One region of the Clostridium sp. DJ247 genome, then DNA from elsewhere that is predicted to be linked to it. Evidence: riboswitches for the same ligand, from Rfam matches in the RefSeq annotation. Region 1 holds a riboswitch; the other holds the start of a gene.

Region 1 (10,813 bases):
ACTATGTATTGACAAATATAAAATTAACTAATAAAATAATAATTAATTATATATTTAACCATTTATGTTAAAATAACCAAAGAAATTATGTTGACCAGTAAACTGGAGGCTAAATTTATTCCTTTAATTAAAAGGTATAAATTTAGCCTTTTTTTATTGTATGTTGCAGCACTCTGCAGCATATAAAAACCAAAAGATTATAGAGAGGATGTTTAAAATGAGACAAGTAGCTATTTATGGAAAAGGTGGAATAGGAAAATCTACAACAACACAAAATCTTACTGCAGGTCTTGCAACAATGGATAAGAAAATAATGGTAGTTGGATGTGACCCTAAGGCAGATTCAACAAGATTATTATTAGGTGGACTAGCTCAAAAATCAGTATTAGATACATTAAGAGAAGAAGGAGAAGATGTAGATTTAGATGCTATATTAAAACCAGGATTTGGTGGAATCAAATGTGTTGAATCTGGCGGACCAGAACCAGGAGTTGGATGTGCAGGTAGAGGTATAATAACTTCAATAAATATGCTTGAGCAATTAGGTGCTTATGAAGCAGATTTAGATTATGTATTCTACGATGTATTAGGAGATGTTGTTTGCGGTGGTTTTGCAATGCCAATCAGAGAAGGAAAAGCTCAAGAAATATATATAGTAGCAAGTGGAGAAATGATGGCATTATATGCAGCAAACAATATATCAAAAGGTATACAAAAATATGCAAACAGCGGCGGAGTTAGATTAGGTGGTATCATCTGTAACAGCAGAAAGGTTGCTAATGAATACGAATTACTTGACAACTTTGCTAAAGAATTAGGAAGCCAATTAATACACTTTGTACCAAGAAGCCCAATGGTTACAAAAGCAGAAATAAACAAGAAAACTGTTATAGATTTTGATCCAACAGCTGAACAAGCCGGCGAATACAGAACATTAGCTAAAAATATAGATGACAATGACATGTTTGTTATACCAAAACCAATGACACAAGATAGATTAGAAGAAATATTAATGGAATATGGTCTTATGGACTTATAATTTCTGTAAACTCTCTTAAAATTAAAAATATAAAAGTTAAAAAGGAAAGTCGTATTGAACTTTCCTTTTTAACTTTTAACATGCTGAAGATAGATACCCTCAACTTAAATTTAACTTATACGTAGGAATATGCTGCCAAAACTGAAGGCACATTTAAAAACTTTTTTATTAGTCTTAATGAAGTGTTTTTGAAAATCTTAGGAGCTTTTATATGGTTGAAAGCCTGAATGGCTTTCAACGAGCGACTTATCAATGGTAATTGATAAGTTGGTCCGGACTGAGGTACGAGTTTATCAAAGGTTCTTAGAAATTTATAATGAAACTACTCTTCCTTCCGTCAGAGTAGTAAGCGATTCGCACAAAATCACAGATTTTGGCTCTCTGCTTAAACACGAACTTTAGACTAATTAAAAGTTTTTAATGTGCCGAAGTTTGGCAGCATATTCGGTCGTATAAGTTAAATTTCGGACACGGTTATATCTATTTTAGCTTCAAGTATAAGATTTGTGTTTATTATAGCTCCATCTATATTTAGCATAACAAACTGTTAACCAACACCAATTACCAGCTTAAAGAACTAAACTAATAAAAAAGACCAAGCAAATCTCAATAAAACCGAGAAAGCTTAGTCTCCAGTATTTCTGGTCAACTAATACATACGTTATTCTTATTATTCTTATTATTCATACCCGAATACTAGGTTTTAAAACAAAAACTTTAATCTTTTGCTGCCCTAAGTTACCTTTGAAATTATTAATTTTATACTAATCTCACTTTTTCATTTCTTTCTATTTGTACAACCATCCCGTCTTGTATAACTAATGTTATAGATCCGTATTTTACTATCTTCAACATTTCTAATAGTTTATTTAAATTTTCCTCTGAAATCCCTTTGTGTGTTTTTTTAATCTTTTCGCTCACTTTTAACCCTCCCCAAAAACAATAAGATAAACTTAACCATAGAAATTTACAAGACATTAAACCTTTATTTTAGATTTTGTATAGCATAAATAACGGAAAATAAAATTTATGTGCATATCTATACTAACTTTTACATTTGTTATGACTTTAAAGGTTATATATTAAATAAAAAAGTCTTCTTGTAGATGATCTACAAGAAGACTTAAAATTCTTCCGGTTTCTCATCTTTCAGGTATATACCTGCTGGAATTAGCACCTTTGAATATATATTCAGGTTGCTGGGCATCAATGGGCCAGTCCCTCCGCCTCTCTAGATAAGAAATATTTTTTCGTTTATTATATGGTAATTCTAACAAAACAAAATTAATGTGTCAATACCTTATATTTACAAGAAAACTTTTTCATTCATAAAATTTTAACATTTTTTTATATTTTACTTTCTATAAATACCTACAACTTAAATTTAACTTATACGTAGGGATATATTATCAATGTTGAAGTCACATTTAAATATTTTTTATTAGTCTTAGCGAAAATTTGAGAAAAAATCTTAGAACTTTAGATATGTTTGAGCATAGCGAGTTTATCAAAGTTCTTAGATTTTTCTCAAATTTAAGCTTTAGACTAATTAAAAATATTTAACGTGACGAAACATGATAATATATCCCGGAGTATAAGTTAAATTTCGGGCGTGGTTATCCATACTAATCATTGGATTCATAATTAGTTATTTCATTTATTGTATTATCTTCATTTACAAAGACTACTATTGGTTTATGTTCTCTTGCTTTTTCTTCCTCCATATAGCAGTATGCCATTACAATTATTTTATCCCCTGGTTGCACACATCTAGCAGCTGCACCATTTAAACACATTACTCCACTATTTGCCTTTCCACTTATAACATAAGTTTCAAATCTACTCCCATTGTTTATATCTACAATTTGGACTTTTTCATTTTCTAATATATTTGCTGCTTCCATTAATGCTTTATCTATAGTTATACTTCCCACATAATTTAATTCAGCCTGTGTTACCACTGCTCTATGAATCTTACTTTTTAACATATTTAATATCATATTGTTATTCCTCCACTGTAAATGTAAAATTATCTATTAATCTTGTTTTACCTACAAACACTGCAATAGCTATTAGTACATTTTTTTCTACTGTTTCAACTGATTTTAATGACTGACTATCTACGATTTCAATATAATCTATTTTTGCTAAAACTTCTTTATTTATTTCTTCTTTAATGGCTGCTTTAACCGTAGTTGTATCCTTTTCTCCATTTTTTAAAAGCTCCTCTGCTGCTTTTAAACTTCTATTCAACACTAAAGCAGCTTGTCTTTCTTCTGCTGAAAGATAAGTGTTTCTTGAGCTCTTGGCTAATCCATCTTCTTCTCTAATTATAGGACATCCTACAATTTCTATATCAAAATTTAAATCCCTGACCATTCTTTTAATTACAGCTAGCTGCTGTGCATCTTTTTCTCCAAAATAGGCCTTATCTGGAGTTACTATGTTAAATAGCTTTGAAACAACTGTACACACTCCTGAAAAATGACCTGGTCGTTTTCCGCCGCATAATCCCTCTGTTAAACCATGTACATCTACATGAGTACATCTATCTTCAAAATACATTTCCTGTGCATCTGGATTAAATATTATATTGGCCCCTGCAAGCTCACAAAGTTTACTATCACGTTCTATATCTCTTGGATAGCTTTCAAAATCTTCATTGGGACCAAATTGTATTGGATTTACAAATACACTAACTACAACCTTATGATTTTGCGCTGCAGCCCTTTCTATGAGAGATTTATGTCCCTCATGAAGGTATCCCATAGTTGGAACAAGACCTATGGTAAATCCTTGCTTCTTCCATTCTTTTATCTGTTCTCTAACTTCCTTTATGGTTTTTACTATCATCATAATATTCGTGTTTTCACACTTTCCCCCTTAATATAGCTTTCTTAATGTATCTTCATCTATTTTAAAACAATGCTCTTTAGAAGGAAAAATACCTTCCTTAACATCCTTTATATATTCTTTAAAAGAACTTTTCATTACTGAACCTAAATCTGTATATTTTTTAACAAACTTTGGAGTATAATCAGTAAACATTCCCAGCATATCTTGATAAACAAGAATTTGGCCATCACAAAATGGGCCTGCTCCTATTCCAATTGTAGGTATTGATAACTCATTAGTTATTATTTGTGCAAGCTTTTCTGGAACACATTCTAAAACTAAAGCAAAAGCTCCTGCTTCTTCTATTCTTTTAGCTTCCTCAATAAGCTTTTTAGCTTCATTTTCTGTTTTTCCCTGAACTTTGAATCCTCCAAATACATTTACAGATTGAGGTGTAAGCCCTATATGTCCCATTACTGGTATCTGAGCCTTAACAATAGCTTTTATTTCTTCACAAACAACAGCCCCACCCTCTAATTTTACAGCTTGTGCTCCACCTTCTTTTATAAGTCTACCTGCATTTTTAACTGCATCATAAACAGAAGTTTGATAGGACATAAAAGGCATATCTGCTACTATAAGTGCATTAACAGTTCCTCTTGAAACTGCCTTTGTATGATGAATCATATCTTCCATAGTAACACTTAGAGTATCTTTATACCCAAGACATACCATTCCAAGAGAATCTCCAATCAAAATACCATTTATCCCAGACTCATCCACTAATTTAGCAGTAGAATAGTCATAGGCTGTAAGCATTGTAATCTTATCTCCCTTACTTTTAGCCTCTCTAAAGGTTGCTGTTGTATTTTTCATTTTTGCTTCCTCCTAAATAATCCTCCAATGTTTCGTAGTTTTTTTCAGAATTCTTTTGTTTTGAAAGCTCCAAAAGATTTTGTGACAATACTTTATATAGTAAAATGTGTTCTTCTGGAATAACCTCCATATGTTTTTTAATGGTTTTTACATCACAGCGTTCCACTGGACCTGTTATTGCATGAATAACTCCACTATTTTTAATGTTCTCAATGTTATTTTCTATTAATGGAAGGAGAGCTTTTATAGAATCTTCATAACTCACATTGCATTTTTGTAAATATGTGCAGCCTAAGCTTATTAAAGACAGCACTAAATTAGACACTGTAACATTTGCAAGATGATACAATTCAGTTTTATCACCATCTCTTACTATTACTTTATTACCAAGGCCTTCAATAAAACCTTTAATACGATTTAAATATTCTTCACATCCTTCAATAGAAAAATACGCCTTTTTTAAATTTTTATATGTTGTATATTTATCTGAAAATGGAAACATAGGGTGGATTGAATATCCGAAAGCACCAGATTGGTTTATGTTTGAAAAGATTTTAGAGGATAATGAACCACTGACATGACATATGATTTTATCCTTTATATTAAATCTTTGTATATTCTGCCAAATACACGAAATTTCATCATCAGGAGTTGTAATAAATATTGTATCACTATGGTTAACTAATTTTTCTAAACATGTATACACCTCTGTATTAGTAAAGCTTGCAGCATCTAATGCAGATTTATAACTTTTACTATAATAGCCTATAACATCTATATTGTTCAATACAAAATATTTACCTAGGGAAAAGCCTACTTTTCCTGCTCCGATAAATCCTATTTTCAATACATCACTCCCTTTTATCTTAGAAGTGATACAAATTTCTAAAGTTATTAATAATAAAAATACTCCCTTTAACTGTCTTATTCTAACGATATAAGCAGATATATACCTTCATAAATAATCCTGGTGCAGTTTCTAATAATGAATACTACCCGTTTTCTAATTTTATCATATAATTCACTATTACTCAATGAATGTATATATTGTTTTAAATAAAAAATCTAGTGGGTATAGCACGACACATTCCACTAGATTTTCTTTAATAAACAAATATTTAGAAAGTTTATTTTGTTAACATCCTTGATTCTTTTGTATTAAGTTATTATTTGCTAAAGTAAGCTTTAATAAAGTCAGGAGCACTGTCTTCATCAAAAGTTCCATATTCCATTTTATTTTTATCTGTACTATAGAATCCGATAACATATTTTCCATTATTTCCACCGTATTTAGCAAAGAGATTTTCATAATTTCTTAAGCAAGTTTCAATTTGATTTTTGTCCTTAATCTCAAAAGATTTTCCATTATTTTTATTAATATATTCTCCAGTTCTACGCTTTTCTTCCCACTGCTTATCATTATCAACTTTTTCTACTACAGCATATTCTATGTCTTTAGGAAGCACTCTTGAATTTTCCAGGTAACCTTTCTTGTTTAGCCATTGTTCAAATAATTTATACGATTTTTTCCAAGCTAAATGCCCTTCTTTATTTCCACGAGCTTCATCATTTAACCTTGGATATTTTTTTAACTTATCATTTTGTATAATAAAGGTCATATCCGCCCAATCTGCCTTATTCTTACTCATATCTTCATAAGTCTCATTACTTATATCTTGCTTTAATACCTCCATAGCCTCTTTAATATCTTCTGGTTTTATTATTATAGCTTGTTTGTTAACATATAATCTAGGATTAATTGTGATCTTTTCTACATCTGAAACATCTACACCTAACATATCATAAGTCGTGCTTTTATATTCATTTGATTCATAAATAGGCTTAAAATATTTTTGATAACCATCATAAGAAACATAATAGCCTCTTTGAATCTTACTTCCATCTTTTAATGTATATTGGAAAACAATACTCCTTTTATTCTTGTTACTTACACCTTTATTTTTTGTTTTATCTTGTATAAGCTGTTTATGAAAATCATGTATACTTTGCAAATCCTTCTTATCTGAATATATATACATATTAAATTTTTGATAATATTCATTAAAACCTTCACTGAAATATATGCTTTGCACTTCATTTATGTTTGGTATCTTACTTTCATATCCAATAACATCAAATTTTATTCCCTGCATTACTACAATAATAACAACTGCATAAACTATATATCCTTTTATGCTTTTGAAAACCCATAAGGATTTCTTCACAATCATTTCTGCTGCAAAATATCCAATAAGAGAACCTATAAAAAATCCAAATAATATCCATTGAATATTTCCCTGAGTTCCCTTAAAATATGCACCAACTAGCAACATAACACAAAAGGATGAAGCATATTTAAATACATATTGTAAACTTTTAAAAGCAATACTTTGAGCAGCTGCTTCCATTTTTCTTTTGTTATAAATAATCTCAGCTAAGAAATATATTATAATACATAAAACTATATATACAATTAACTCTGTTATACTAATTTTTCTGTTAATATTATGATAATCCTGGAATCCTTGAAAAATTCTTGCAATAGGTGAAAGTCTGCTAATATCCTGACTTATGTTATTCATAAAGCCATAAACGAAGGTATTAAGACTTTCTGTAACTAAAAGAGTTAATCCAATAGGTAAGAATAGGAGAATATAAGTCAAAACTCCCTGCAATACAGAACTTCCAACAATCATTCCCACAAGTACAGAAACAAAGAAAAATACTAGATTAAAAAGTATAGTAATTCCACACCACTGAACTACATCATAAATACGGTAATACTGTCCTAAATCTAAAGTTTTATTTAAAAATATAGATATAATAGCTATAACTACTACAGGTATAATCAATGATATAATACCCACCGCTACATGACTTCTATATAATACACTTCTTTTAACAGGTAGACTGTGAATCATATCCGTTGAAGTTTTTACCTGCATATATCTAAATAGAAATATACCAAGCAATACTGGAACTATTATTATTAAAAAACTCTGAAACTGTGTATATGTGAGATAAAACATATTTTTAATTATTTCTTTGCTAATTATTTCTTTATTGACCTGTTCACTGCTATGTAACATTAGTATCTTTAATGGTACAACAAAAAATAAGGCCAATGCATGTACAATACTTATCCATCCGAATCTTCTTATATCATCTAAGATTATTCCTTTACTAAAAAATGATGTTTTTGATTTCATATCCTACATCCCCCATTTCATAAATAAAAATCTCTTCTAAGGTTAAAGGTAAGATATCTAAAATTACAGGTTCATATTTATTCAGTTGATTTATGACCTGTTCTTTCTTACCTCTAACAATAAAAAGCATTATACTTCCTCTCTTTTCCTCATATAGGATATTTACATCTTTTAAAATATCTTCTGTTATGTTCTCCTTAAAGGCTACTTGGATTTTATGGACATCTGATTTTAAGTCGTCTAGTTCTTTTTCTAAAATTAATGTTCCTTTATGCAAAATACCTATATGATCACATAAATCCTCCAGCTCTCTTAAATTATGAGAAGAAATAAGTACTGTCATTTGTCTTTCTGCCACATCCTGTATTATTAAATTTTTTACTTTCTGTCTCATAACAGGATCTAGTCCATCTAACGGTTCGTCCAGTATTAGCAAATCAGGCATACTAGAAAGTGCAAGCCAAAAAGCAACTTGTCTTTGCATTCCTTTGGATAACCTGTGTATTTTTTTGTTTTCTTCTATATTAAAAGCTTCTTTTAACTTTTCATATCTTTCATCATTCCAACTTGGATATATGCGTTTATAAAATTTTGCCATATCTTTTATACTATACTGTGAAAAAAAATATAGAGCGTCTGGTATAAATACCATCTTTAATTTTATATCTACATTTTCAAATACCGCTTCACCGTTTATATGCACACTACCTTCATCTTGTTTATAAATCCCCACTAAAGTTTTTATGAGAGTAGTTTTACCAGCTCCATTAGATCCCACTAACCCATAAATAGAACCTTTATTTACATGAATATTCACATTTTTCAATGCTTCTAAATCTTCAAAAACCTTACTAACATTTTTTGCTTCTATCACCTTACTTTCCCCCTTTAACAATACTATCTACTTCTGAAACTATTTTAATAATTTCATCTTTTTTCATTCCTAAGTACATAGCTTCTGATAATATCTTTATCAATTCATCTTTTAATTTAGATATTTTTTTGTTATTTTCATTTTGTATTATAGAAGCTACAAAGCTACCTTTTCCAGGTATTGAATAAATATACCCTTGTGTTTCCAATTCTCTATATGCTTTTTGAATAGTATTAGGATTAATGGTAAGTTCATTAGCAAGAGTTCTAACTGAAGGCAGCTTTTCGTCTTTTTTTAGTATTTCCGTTATAATTAATTCCTTAAACTTTTCTACCAACTGCTCATAGATGGGTAGTCTACTTCTTAAATCTAATTCAAACATTTAGTCTCTCCTTCCGTAATAACTGTACTATTATTCATAATACAGTTATATTATATTATAAATTTTCACTTTTGTAAATAAGTGTGAGTTTGCAAAAAGTTTGAGACTGGTTTCAAAGAGTTTGAGACTCAATTTCAAAAAGTCTGAGACTGAATTACAATATTGTGGAAAATAAAGATTTGTTTATAAATATATATTGAATCCATCCCTATTAGTACAGTGATTAAATACAAAGGAATTTGTAAATAATTTGAAATGAATTTATTTTAAGGTGGTGCTTAAGTATTAATGATGTTTTTTTATTTCGACCAGCAATACGGAAAGGTGAGTCTCTGACAAGTTATATTCAACGAGTTGCAAGTGATAACCTTGTTCTTCCTGGTGACATTTGGAGAATGTTATCTTACTCATCTAATAAATATCATCAAAGTGCTATCTCATGCTATCTTGATATTAATCCATACTTAAGCTTTGATTTAAATAAATATGAATCAATGTTGCTTTGTAAAGATTCATTATCTTCAGTAACTTTAATACCGTTTTTGCAGAAACTAAATATCCAAATTTCTGATATTAATTGTAGATTTGTACTATAATATCTCTTGAATATTTAACTTTATTTCAAATTTATTTAACCACACAAATAAGAAAAGGATAAAAGAATGAGAAAAATAAATTTAACATTCTTTTATCCTTTGTTTTTGTAGTAAAATAAGAAAAGGAGAAGCCACCGTCCAAAGTACTTCTCCAAATCTCACCAGAACTATAAAAGATAACTATAGTTCACAACTTGATATTATGATAATAGATTTTAATGTTAATTACAATAACTATAATGAAAAAATTTTAAATAACTATTCGATTTTTTATTATATCTGTCCTAAATGTGGTGCAAAGCATTCCCTTACTAGACATGGCAACCATGAAAGAAACGTATGCTTTATCGATGATTCACAAAATGTAAGGGATAGAAAGATAATTATTTTGAGGGTTAAATGTTCTTCCTGCAATAGTACTCATGCCATTCTACCAAATGATATTATACCTTATTGCATCTACTCTTTTTCATTTATTTTAAATGTTCTCACAGAGTATTATTCCAATGAGCATAGAGTTTTAGATATATGCTCAAAGTTCTCTATTTCATTCCAAATCCTTTATATGTTTATATTAAAATTCTCATTGTTTCTTAATTCCTGTACAACTGTTTTAAGAAGTTTAGGCTACGCCGTAGCTTCTGCCCCAAATACTATAGTATCTGAAATTACCAACTATCAGTTCAACGGAAACTTTTTATACCAACATTTCTTCAACTCCCAGTGGATATTTCTAATGTTGAAGTTTCAAAATATTTTACCTCGCCCAATTTACATTGGAGGCTTTTATTGAGCACTTTTTCTCACCCACATAACTCTTGAATAGATTTAAAGCTTATGGCTTGGTAACATCATATTAAAATATTTTCAGGAGGTTTTGTGTATGGAAGATAGAGAAAAACATGAAATAGCTCTTTTTAAATTCTCTTTAATAGCTCCATTAGTCAACGAAACTTATGAAGCAGCTTCTAAAAATGAATTTTTTAGAGATATCGCTTCTAA
Region 2 (8,117 bases), on a different contig from region 1:
AAGGAAAACCTTGAACTCCTAGAATTTAAATTCTTATTTTATAAATTATATATAGTACATAATATTATCTTTTTCACTCATATATTTGTTAACTAAATCCTCTAAAGTAATAGAATCAAAATAATTGTTTATTTTATTATTTATAATGTTCCATAGATTTTTATTTATGTATTTATCTAATTTATCAGTAGTAGTTGTTTCATCTACATCTACTAAAGCTAGTTTTCCCTCTAGAGCTCTTAATATTTCACCAATAGTAAATTGATTTGCCGGCTTAGATAATAAATAGCCTCCTTGAGATCCTTTTCTCCCTATTACAAAGCCACTTTTTCTCAAAGCGGAAAAAATTTGTTCTAAATATCCCTCTGAAAGATTTTGTCTATCTGAAATACTTTTTAGTGTAACTACCTCAGATTTTGAATATATAGCTAAGTCAATAAGAGCTTTTAACCCATATCTACCTTTAGTTGAAACTTTCATAAGCTCTCCTTTCCTAGTAAAATAATCTGACATTCTTACTATTATTATATATTATGAAATAACAAAAAATAAATTTATTTTAATTATACTATTTATCAGTGGCATAATCTAGTAATATGCTATGTGGAATAAATTAAATTTAAAAGTTCCAGTTCTATATAGGGTTTCAGACTTGAAACTCTATATATTCATTATAAACTTATTAACAGCCTTTGCTACACCTTCTTCATCATTGGTGTCTGTTATATAGTTGGCTTTTCTCTTTACTAGATCTATTGCGTTTCCCATAGCCACTCCAAGACCTGCATATTCTATCATTGAAAGATCATTTTCACTATCTCCAATAGCTATTATCTCTTCTCTTTTCAAGTTATAATAACCAGCTAAAATTTCAACTGCCCTTCCTTTAGAAGTTCCTTTACAAGTAATTTCTATGTTATCTCTTGCAGAACTAACCACTTCTACATCATCCAGTTTCTCTACTTCATTTCTAATTTTTTGTAACTCCTCTTCATTCCTATTAGAAATTATGCATTTGACTATATTCTCCTCTTCATTATGTAAAATAGTTTTCCATTGTTCTATATTTTTTACATGTATTATTTCTATTTTTTCTTCCTTAAGCAAAGTTTTCTGCATAAGAAGATTAATAATAGATTTATCTAACTTATTTCCAAGATACATTTTCTGCGAAGTATGAAACTCTAATGCCGCTTCATATTTGCTGCAAATATTTAATATTTTTGTAGATAATTTTTTACCAAGTATACTCTTATATATAATTTCATCTTTATCTTTTTCTTTTATAAAGGCTCCATTGGCTGCAATAACTGGCGACTTAACCCCTATAAGGTCAGAGTAGTATTCTGCGTTATCATATATTCTGCCTGTAGTTATAACAATATGAACTCCATTATTATGTGCATTTTTTAATACACTTCTTGTATTTTCTGTTATTTTTCTTTTGCTGTTTAAAAGTGTGCCATCCATATCGATACAGACTAATTTATAACTCATAAACACTCTCCTGTTCTATAATAACTTACGTTAGTTTGCTCCTAACTATTTTAACTCAATAATATATCTATATAAAGCTTACTACTTAAATACACTTTTCACAACCATATTCCCCTGTATTTTACAAAGCTTTAAAGTACAAGTTTAGAAGCTAACGAGTATATTAATTAAGTTTAAGGCTTCCCTTCTTGCAGTGCAGCTACAACTTCACCTATTATTTTAAATCCATCTTCAATGTGTTTTTTAGAAACTCTAGAAAATCCAAGTCTCAGAGTGTTTTTCCCCTTGTTATCTGTGTAAAATATGTCTCCTGGAGTAAAAATTACTCCCCTCTTACAGCACTGATCTAATACTTCTCTTGCATCTATTCCATTTAACTTTATAAATATATGAAGTCCACCTTCACCAAGTATTTCACTACATAAAATATATTTTTTAGCACATTCTACTGCATACTCATATTTTTCTTTATAAACTTTTCTAGATTTTTTTATATATCTTTCAAAAGTGCCACCTTGAAGATATTCATAGAATATCGCTTGGTCTAAGGATGATGTATGAATGTTTCTAGCCCTTTTTACACTTTCTAAATAATCTATTAACTTACTATCTCCTAGTATCCAACCTATTCTCATACCTGGAAAAAGTATTTTGGAAAAGCTTCCTATGTATATAACACTGTTACCTTCTCCACTTAATGCCGCAATAGGCGACACATGAGTTCCTGAATATCTTAATTCTTCATTAAATCCGTCTTCAATTATTGGTATATTATAGTCCCTAAGAATCTTATATACCTCCACTCTTTTTTCTGCAGACATGACAATTCCAGTAGGGTTATGGTAGGATGGAATCAAATATGAAAGCTTAAAATTATCTTTCTCTAAAGTCCTCTTTAACTTATCAATATTTATACCATCTCTGTCCATGTCTATTCCTACAACCTCTAGATTATGAAGTTTCATTATCTTTATAGCAGTATTATGAGTTGGATTTTCACAAAGTATCTTATCTCCATTATTAGTTAAGCAAGATAAAATTAAATCAAAGCCTTCAGTAAAACCGTTAGTTATAATAAGATTCTTTCCTTGTACATTTACACCTTTATTTTTCATATATTTTAATAGATATTCAATGAGAGGTTTATACCCTTGAGCATATCCATAATTTAATATTTTTTCCCCCTCAATAGACAACCTATTTAAAAAAGCTCTCTTTACTTCCTCTATATCAAAAAGACTTTGATCTGGAGCTATACTTTTAAAAGATATCATTCCTTTTTTCCACTTAGCCTCATGCTTTACAATATCTAATTCTTGAGAAACCCTTGCTAAGTTGTTTATATGACAACCCCAATCAATGCTCCATTTCTCCTGAGGATTTATCTTAATATCTGCAATAAAAGCACCCTTACCTTTTTGCATGTATACAAATCCTTCTTCTTCGAGATACTGATATGCACATATTATTGTATTTCTACTTACCTTTAAAACAGAGGACAATTCCCTAGTAGATGGAAGCTTTTCGCCACTTCTTATCATACCTCTAAGTATCATATCCTTTATATAATCTTTGATTTGAATATATACAGGCGTATTTTTATCTAATTTTATATCTAAAAACATATTTTCACCTCTATATATATTTTCACACAAATATGACTATAAATAAAGATTTTCTTATTTTATGAATAATCATAACTTGAATTTTACTTATACTCAGGAGTATATCACTAATGTTGAAGTCAAATTTAAATATTTTTAATCAGTCTTAGCGAAAATTTTAAAAAAACCTTAGACATTAGTCTAAATCCGTGAATTTAAAACATAAATTTTATAAAAAATTTGAGTAAAACTTTATTTAAATGCATTTGAGTATAATATTTTTATAGAATAGTTTGCATAGGCGTAAATCCAAACCTAATATTGGTACTAAACCATTATATCTATAGTATAAATATAAAGAAAAAAGCTACTCCTAATATTATAATAAATAAAAAGGAATAACTTTTATGAAGAATATTAACTCAGTAGATAGCATGGCTAAAATAGAAAAAATTATTAATAATCTTTCAAAGAAGATTATTAATAATTTGTCATTAGCTGTTAAATTCACTAAAAGAAATAGTAAGTTAGATGGTTTTACATTTTTTAAAGCATTTACATTTGGCGTATATAGTCTTCAAAATATTTCATTGAGAAACATAGCAGATTTTTGCCAAGAAACAGTATCTGGACTAACTTTGTCCAGACAGGCTTTGGAAAATAAACTTAAAGTAGGTTTTGAATTCTTAGAATCTATTCTTAGACATATTATCGAAGATAACATACTTAAAACAATTAAACATAACCATATAGAAATATTTAAGATTTTTAACGATATAAAAATCTGCGATAGTAGTATAATTAAAACTAGTGATTCATTAAGAGATATTTATAGAGGATTTGGTACAAAATGGAATTCAGAATCAGCACTTAAAATACAAACAGTATATAGCTTTAAAAATAAACTGTTAGATACATTTGAAATTGAAGATGCTATATTATTTGTATATAACTGGTTTAGCTTTACGCCTATGGAATAGTTTGTTCAAAACATGATAATTATACGAATTTATAGGAGGTTACTAAATGAATATAAAAATATTTACTCATAATGATTTAGATGGAATAGGGTGTGCTGTTTTAGGACTATTGTGTTTTGATAAGGCCGATATTGAATATTGCGGTTATGAAGATATAAATAGCAAGGTTAAAGCTTTTATAGATAACAAAGGTTACGATAACTATGATCATGTTTATATAACTGATATATCAATAACTCTTGAACTTGCTGAAATAATCAATAATACTGAACCTGAAGTATTTGAACCTGGATTTAACCTGTGCGAATCTTTCACTTTAATAGATCATCATCCTACTGCACTACACTTAGAAAAATATTGGTGGTGTGACATTGAAGTTGAAAATGAACTAGGTAAATGTAGTGGAACAAGTTTATTTTATAAGCACATACTTCAATCATTACATTATAACGTAAAGTTAAGTAATAAAAAAATAAAAGATTTTGTGGAAACTGTAAGGCAATATGATACATGGGAATGGAAAACAGTTTATAAAAATGATAACCCTAATAAATGGAATAATTTACTTGGTTTATATGGCATACAGAAATTTGTTGATAGAATCATTAATAAGTTAACAACTGAAGAAGCTTTTGATTTTGATGATACAGACTTACTAATGCTTGAATTGGATAGGGATAAGAAAGAGCAATACTTTGAGTTGAAATCAAAAGAATTAGTCAATATTAAAATTGAAAATTACAATGTTGGAGCAGTTTTTGCAGATCAATATATATCTGAACTAGGGAACTATTTAGCTGAAAAGTTTACTGAATTTGATTTTATTGCTCTGATTGGTAATAAAACTGTTAGCTATAGAGGTATAAAAGATAATATTGATTTAGGATTAGTGGCAAAACAATTCGGTGGTGGTGGTCAGCCAAAAGCTTCAAGAAGTCAAATAGATAAAGATAAACAACTAGAATATATTAAAAGCTTATTCAAATAGTTCGCAGTTCAACTATATCTTGGTATAACCTTTTGAATATGGCTTCACTTTTTATAAACGGTTAAACTTTTTTTACAAAGCTACACTATTATTATGAAACTTCTCTTTTTTGTGTCAGAGGCGTACTCACAGAGTAAGCAACCATATCAAAATCATAGATTCTGACTCTTTAATTAAATTTGAGATTTAAACTTATTAAAAAGTATTTATGACGCAAAGAACCGGTAACATATACCAACACCTAGATGAGGTTCTAAAGTTGAAACCTCGTATAGATATCCAATTTCATAACTTCACTTATACTAGGAAATATACTGACAATTCTGAAGATCATTTAAATACTTTTCTTTATGGTCTTAGCTAAGTATTTGAAAGGTGTTTAGACCTTTAGATTTGTTTGAGAAAAGCGAGTTTATCAAAGGTCTATTAAATTCATAATGTAATAAAAAACTCAGCACCTAGTAAGTACTGAGTTTTTATCTACTATTGTTTAGGCTTTTTTCTATTCTTTACGTGCTTTTCTTGAACATCACTTTTATTAGTTCTTTTTGTACCAATATTTACGTCTTGTTTATTTATACCGCCTTTGGTCATACGGTTACACACCCCTTTCTTAATATTAGATTTACCTTAGAAAGAGGTTTTATTCCTATATACTTAGCAATATAAACTATAAACTTTAAAATGCTGGTACTATGCTTCCTTTGTATTTATCTTCTATATACTTTTTAACTTCTGGGGAAGTCAAAGCCTTGGAAAGAGCTTGTATATATGGTTGATCTTTGTCTTTTGTTCTAACAGCAAGTACATTAGCATAAGGTGAATCCTTTGATTCTATAGCTATAGCATCTTTTGTTGGATTTAATCCAGCTGGAATTGCATAGTTAGTATTTATAACTGCTGCATCTACATCACCTATAACTCTTGGAAGTTGTGCTGCCTCTAATTCTGTTATTTTAATATTCTTCTTATTTTCTGTAATATCTAACTTAGATACAAGATCTCCATCTTTTAACTTTATAACAGCTGAAGCTTGTAATACTTTTAATGCTCTAGCACCATTTGATGGATCGTTTGGTATTGCAATTGTTGCTCCATCTTTAAGTTCATCTAATTTTTTAACCTTCTTTGAGTATACTCCCATTGGCTCTAAATGAACTTTAACAGTGTAATCTAAATCAGTATGCTTTTCTTTATTAAATGAAGTTAAGTAAGGTATATGTTGAAAGAAATTTGCATCAAGTTCTCCACTATCTAAAGATGTATTTGGTATTACATAGTCTGTAAATTCAACAATTTGAAGATCATAGCCTTCTTTTACAAGTAGTGGCTTTACTACTTCCTTAAGTATTTCTGCATGTGGTGTTGGTGATGCACCTACTTTTATAACCTTTTTAGTTTCTTTACTAGTATCATTTTGCTTAGCAGCCTCTTGTTTTTGTCCACAACCAGCTAATCCTAAAACAAGCAAAGCTGATACAGCTATTGATAAAATTTTTCCTTTTTTCATAATAAAATTCCTCCTAATAATTCTCTATTCAAATGCTTTACTTTCTTTTTAACTTTAAATATAGTCTTAACTTATCAATGTAAACAATCAATAATTGCATAAGAACAAAAGTACTTTAATTGGCCGGCCTTGTTCTTATTTAAAAAAATTAAAACTCGAGGAAAACCTCGAGTTTAAAATCTCAACGTTATCCTCATCTTCCAGCTTACACTGTAGGATTTAGCACCACTGTATTATTAAATGAAACAATACTGGTTGCTGGGCTTCATAGGGCCAGTCCCTCCACCACTCTTGATAAGTAAGTACTTATTATTAAATTCATTGTTTAGATTATATCAACCAATAAATATCACGTCAATACTATTTTGATTTTTTTATTCAAGGTATAATTTTTTACAAATGATTTATTACATATTTATCATTATTTCACTTTTAATATATGATACTTATCAATTACGCATTAATTATATTATTAAATTTATATTAATCTAACTGTAATTTTTATATTTAATTAATATAGATACCCACAGCTTAAATTTAATTTATACATCTACCTTTTTTGTTTTAATGAAATTTCAATTATTTCATCTAACAATTCTGCAAAACTCATATCCACAGCCTTTGCACTCTTTGGAAACAAGCTATTTTTAGTCATTCCTGGTAAAGTGTTAAGCTCAAGTATATAAGGTACACCTTCCTTTATTATCATATCAACTCTAACATATACACTACACTTTAGAGCCTTCCAACACTGCAAAGCCATTTCTTCAATTTTAGCCTGCAGCTCTTTTTCAAATTCAACTATAATTTCATCTGATCCACCATCTGAATATTTTGCAGTGTAATCAAAAAACTCTGACTTTGGTTTTATTGCAATTATAGGAAGCATTTTTCCATCTAATATACAACAAGTTATTTCATCGCCCTTAATATATTCTTCTATCATAACTTCGTTATCATAATCTAATGCTAATTTTACAGCACTTTCTATACCTTCTTTACTTTTAACTATATTAGTAGCTACACTAGAACCTCCACAATTAGGTTTTACTACTACTGGGTATCCCATCTTTTCTATATAACTATAATCTAGTTCTTCTACACTTTTAACAGACAACCAATCTGCAGTGTTTATACCTGCTGATTTTAACACCTTTTTAGTGGTATCCTTATCCATACAAACTCCACTAGTTAAAGGACCACACCCTGAGTAAGGTATATCCATAGTTTCAAGCACCGCTTGAACCGTTCCATCTTCTCCAAACTTGCCGTGAAGTGCAAGGAATGCAAAATCTAAATCTTTAGTTTTTTCTATAACATCATACTTTTTATCTATAATTATAGGAACTATTTCATATTTATCTTTATTTAAATAACCTGCTATTTCTTTTCCAGATTTTAACGATACTTCTCTCTCAGAGGATATTCCTCCCATAATAACGCCTATTTTCATTTATATTTCCTCCATGCAACTTAATAATTCTTCTAATAACATTCTATACTTTAATGAAAATAAAGAAAGTACCACCTATGTACTT

The links. A riboswitch is a leader RNA that binds a small molecule or an ion and turns the genes downstream of it on or off. The one in region 1 is predicted to bind S-adenosylmethionine.
Region 2: it holds a riboswitch for S-adenosylmethionine, as region 1 does, so the genes downstream of both, HGI79_RS10910 (MetQ/NlpA family ABC transporter substrate-binding protein) here and HGI79_RS10515 (YezD family protein) in region 1, are expected to answer to the same signal.

Annotation. Positions count from the first base shown of each region.
Region 1 is NZ_JABAIW010000022.1:27,550-38,362, forward strand. It holds gene nifH (nitrogenase iron protein) at 218-1,039, shown strand; gene HGI79_RS10515 (YezD family protein) at 1,799-1,960, opposite strand; SAM riboswitch class I at 2,179-2,281, opposite strand; gene panD (aspartate 1-decarboxylase) at 2,665-3,039, opposite strand; gene panC (pantoate--beta-alanine ligase) at 3,044-3,895, opposite strand; gene panB (3-methyl-2-oxobutanoate hydroxymethyltransferase) at 3,923-4,750, opposite strand; gene HGI79_RS10535 (Rossmann-like and DUF2520 domain-containing protein) at 4,725-5,597, opposite strand; gene HGI79_RS10540 (DUF6449 domain-containing protein) at 5,917-7,959, opposite strand; gene HGI79_RS10545 (ABC transporter ATP-binding protein) at 7,934-8,833, opposite strand; gene HGI79_RS10550 (GntR family transcriptional regulator) at 8,835-9,215, opposite strand; gene HGI79_RS23680 (DUF6431 domain-containing protein) at 10,014-10,604, shown strand; gene HGI79_RS10555 (hypothetical protein) at 10,695-10,813, shown strand, end outside.
Region 2 is NZ_JABAIW010000023.1:39,353-47,469, forward strand. It holds gene HGI79_RS10885 (Rrf2 family transcriptional regulator) at 46-480, opposite strand; gene HGI79_RS10890 (Cof-type HAD-IIB family hydrolase) at 661-1,497, opposite strand; gene HGI79_RS10895 (PLP-dependent aminotransferase family protein) at 1,671-3,122, opposite strand; partial or broken gene HGI79_RS10900 (IS4 family transposase) at 3,509-4,033, shown strand; gene HGI79_RS10905 (DHH family phosphoesterase) at 4,128-5,069, shown strand; gene HGI79_RS10910 (MetQ/NlpA family ABC transporter substrate-binding protein) at 5,749-6,579, opposite strand; SAM riboswitch class I at 6,770-6,880, opposite strand; gene HGI79_RS10915 (D-alanine--D-alanine ligase) at 7,130-8,032, opposite strand.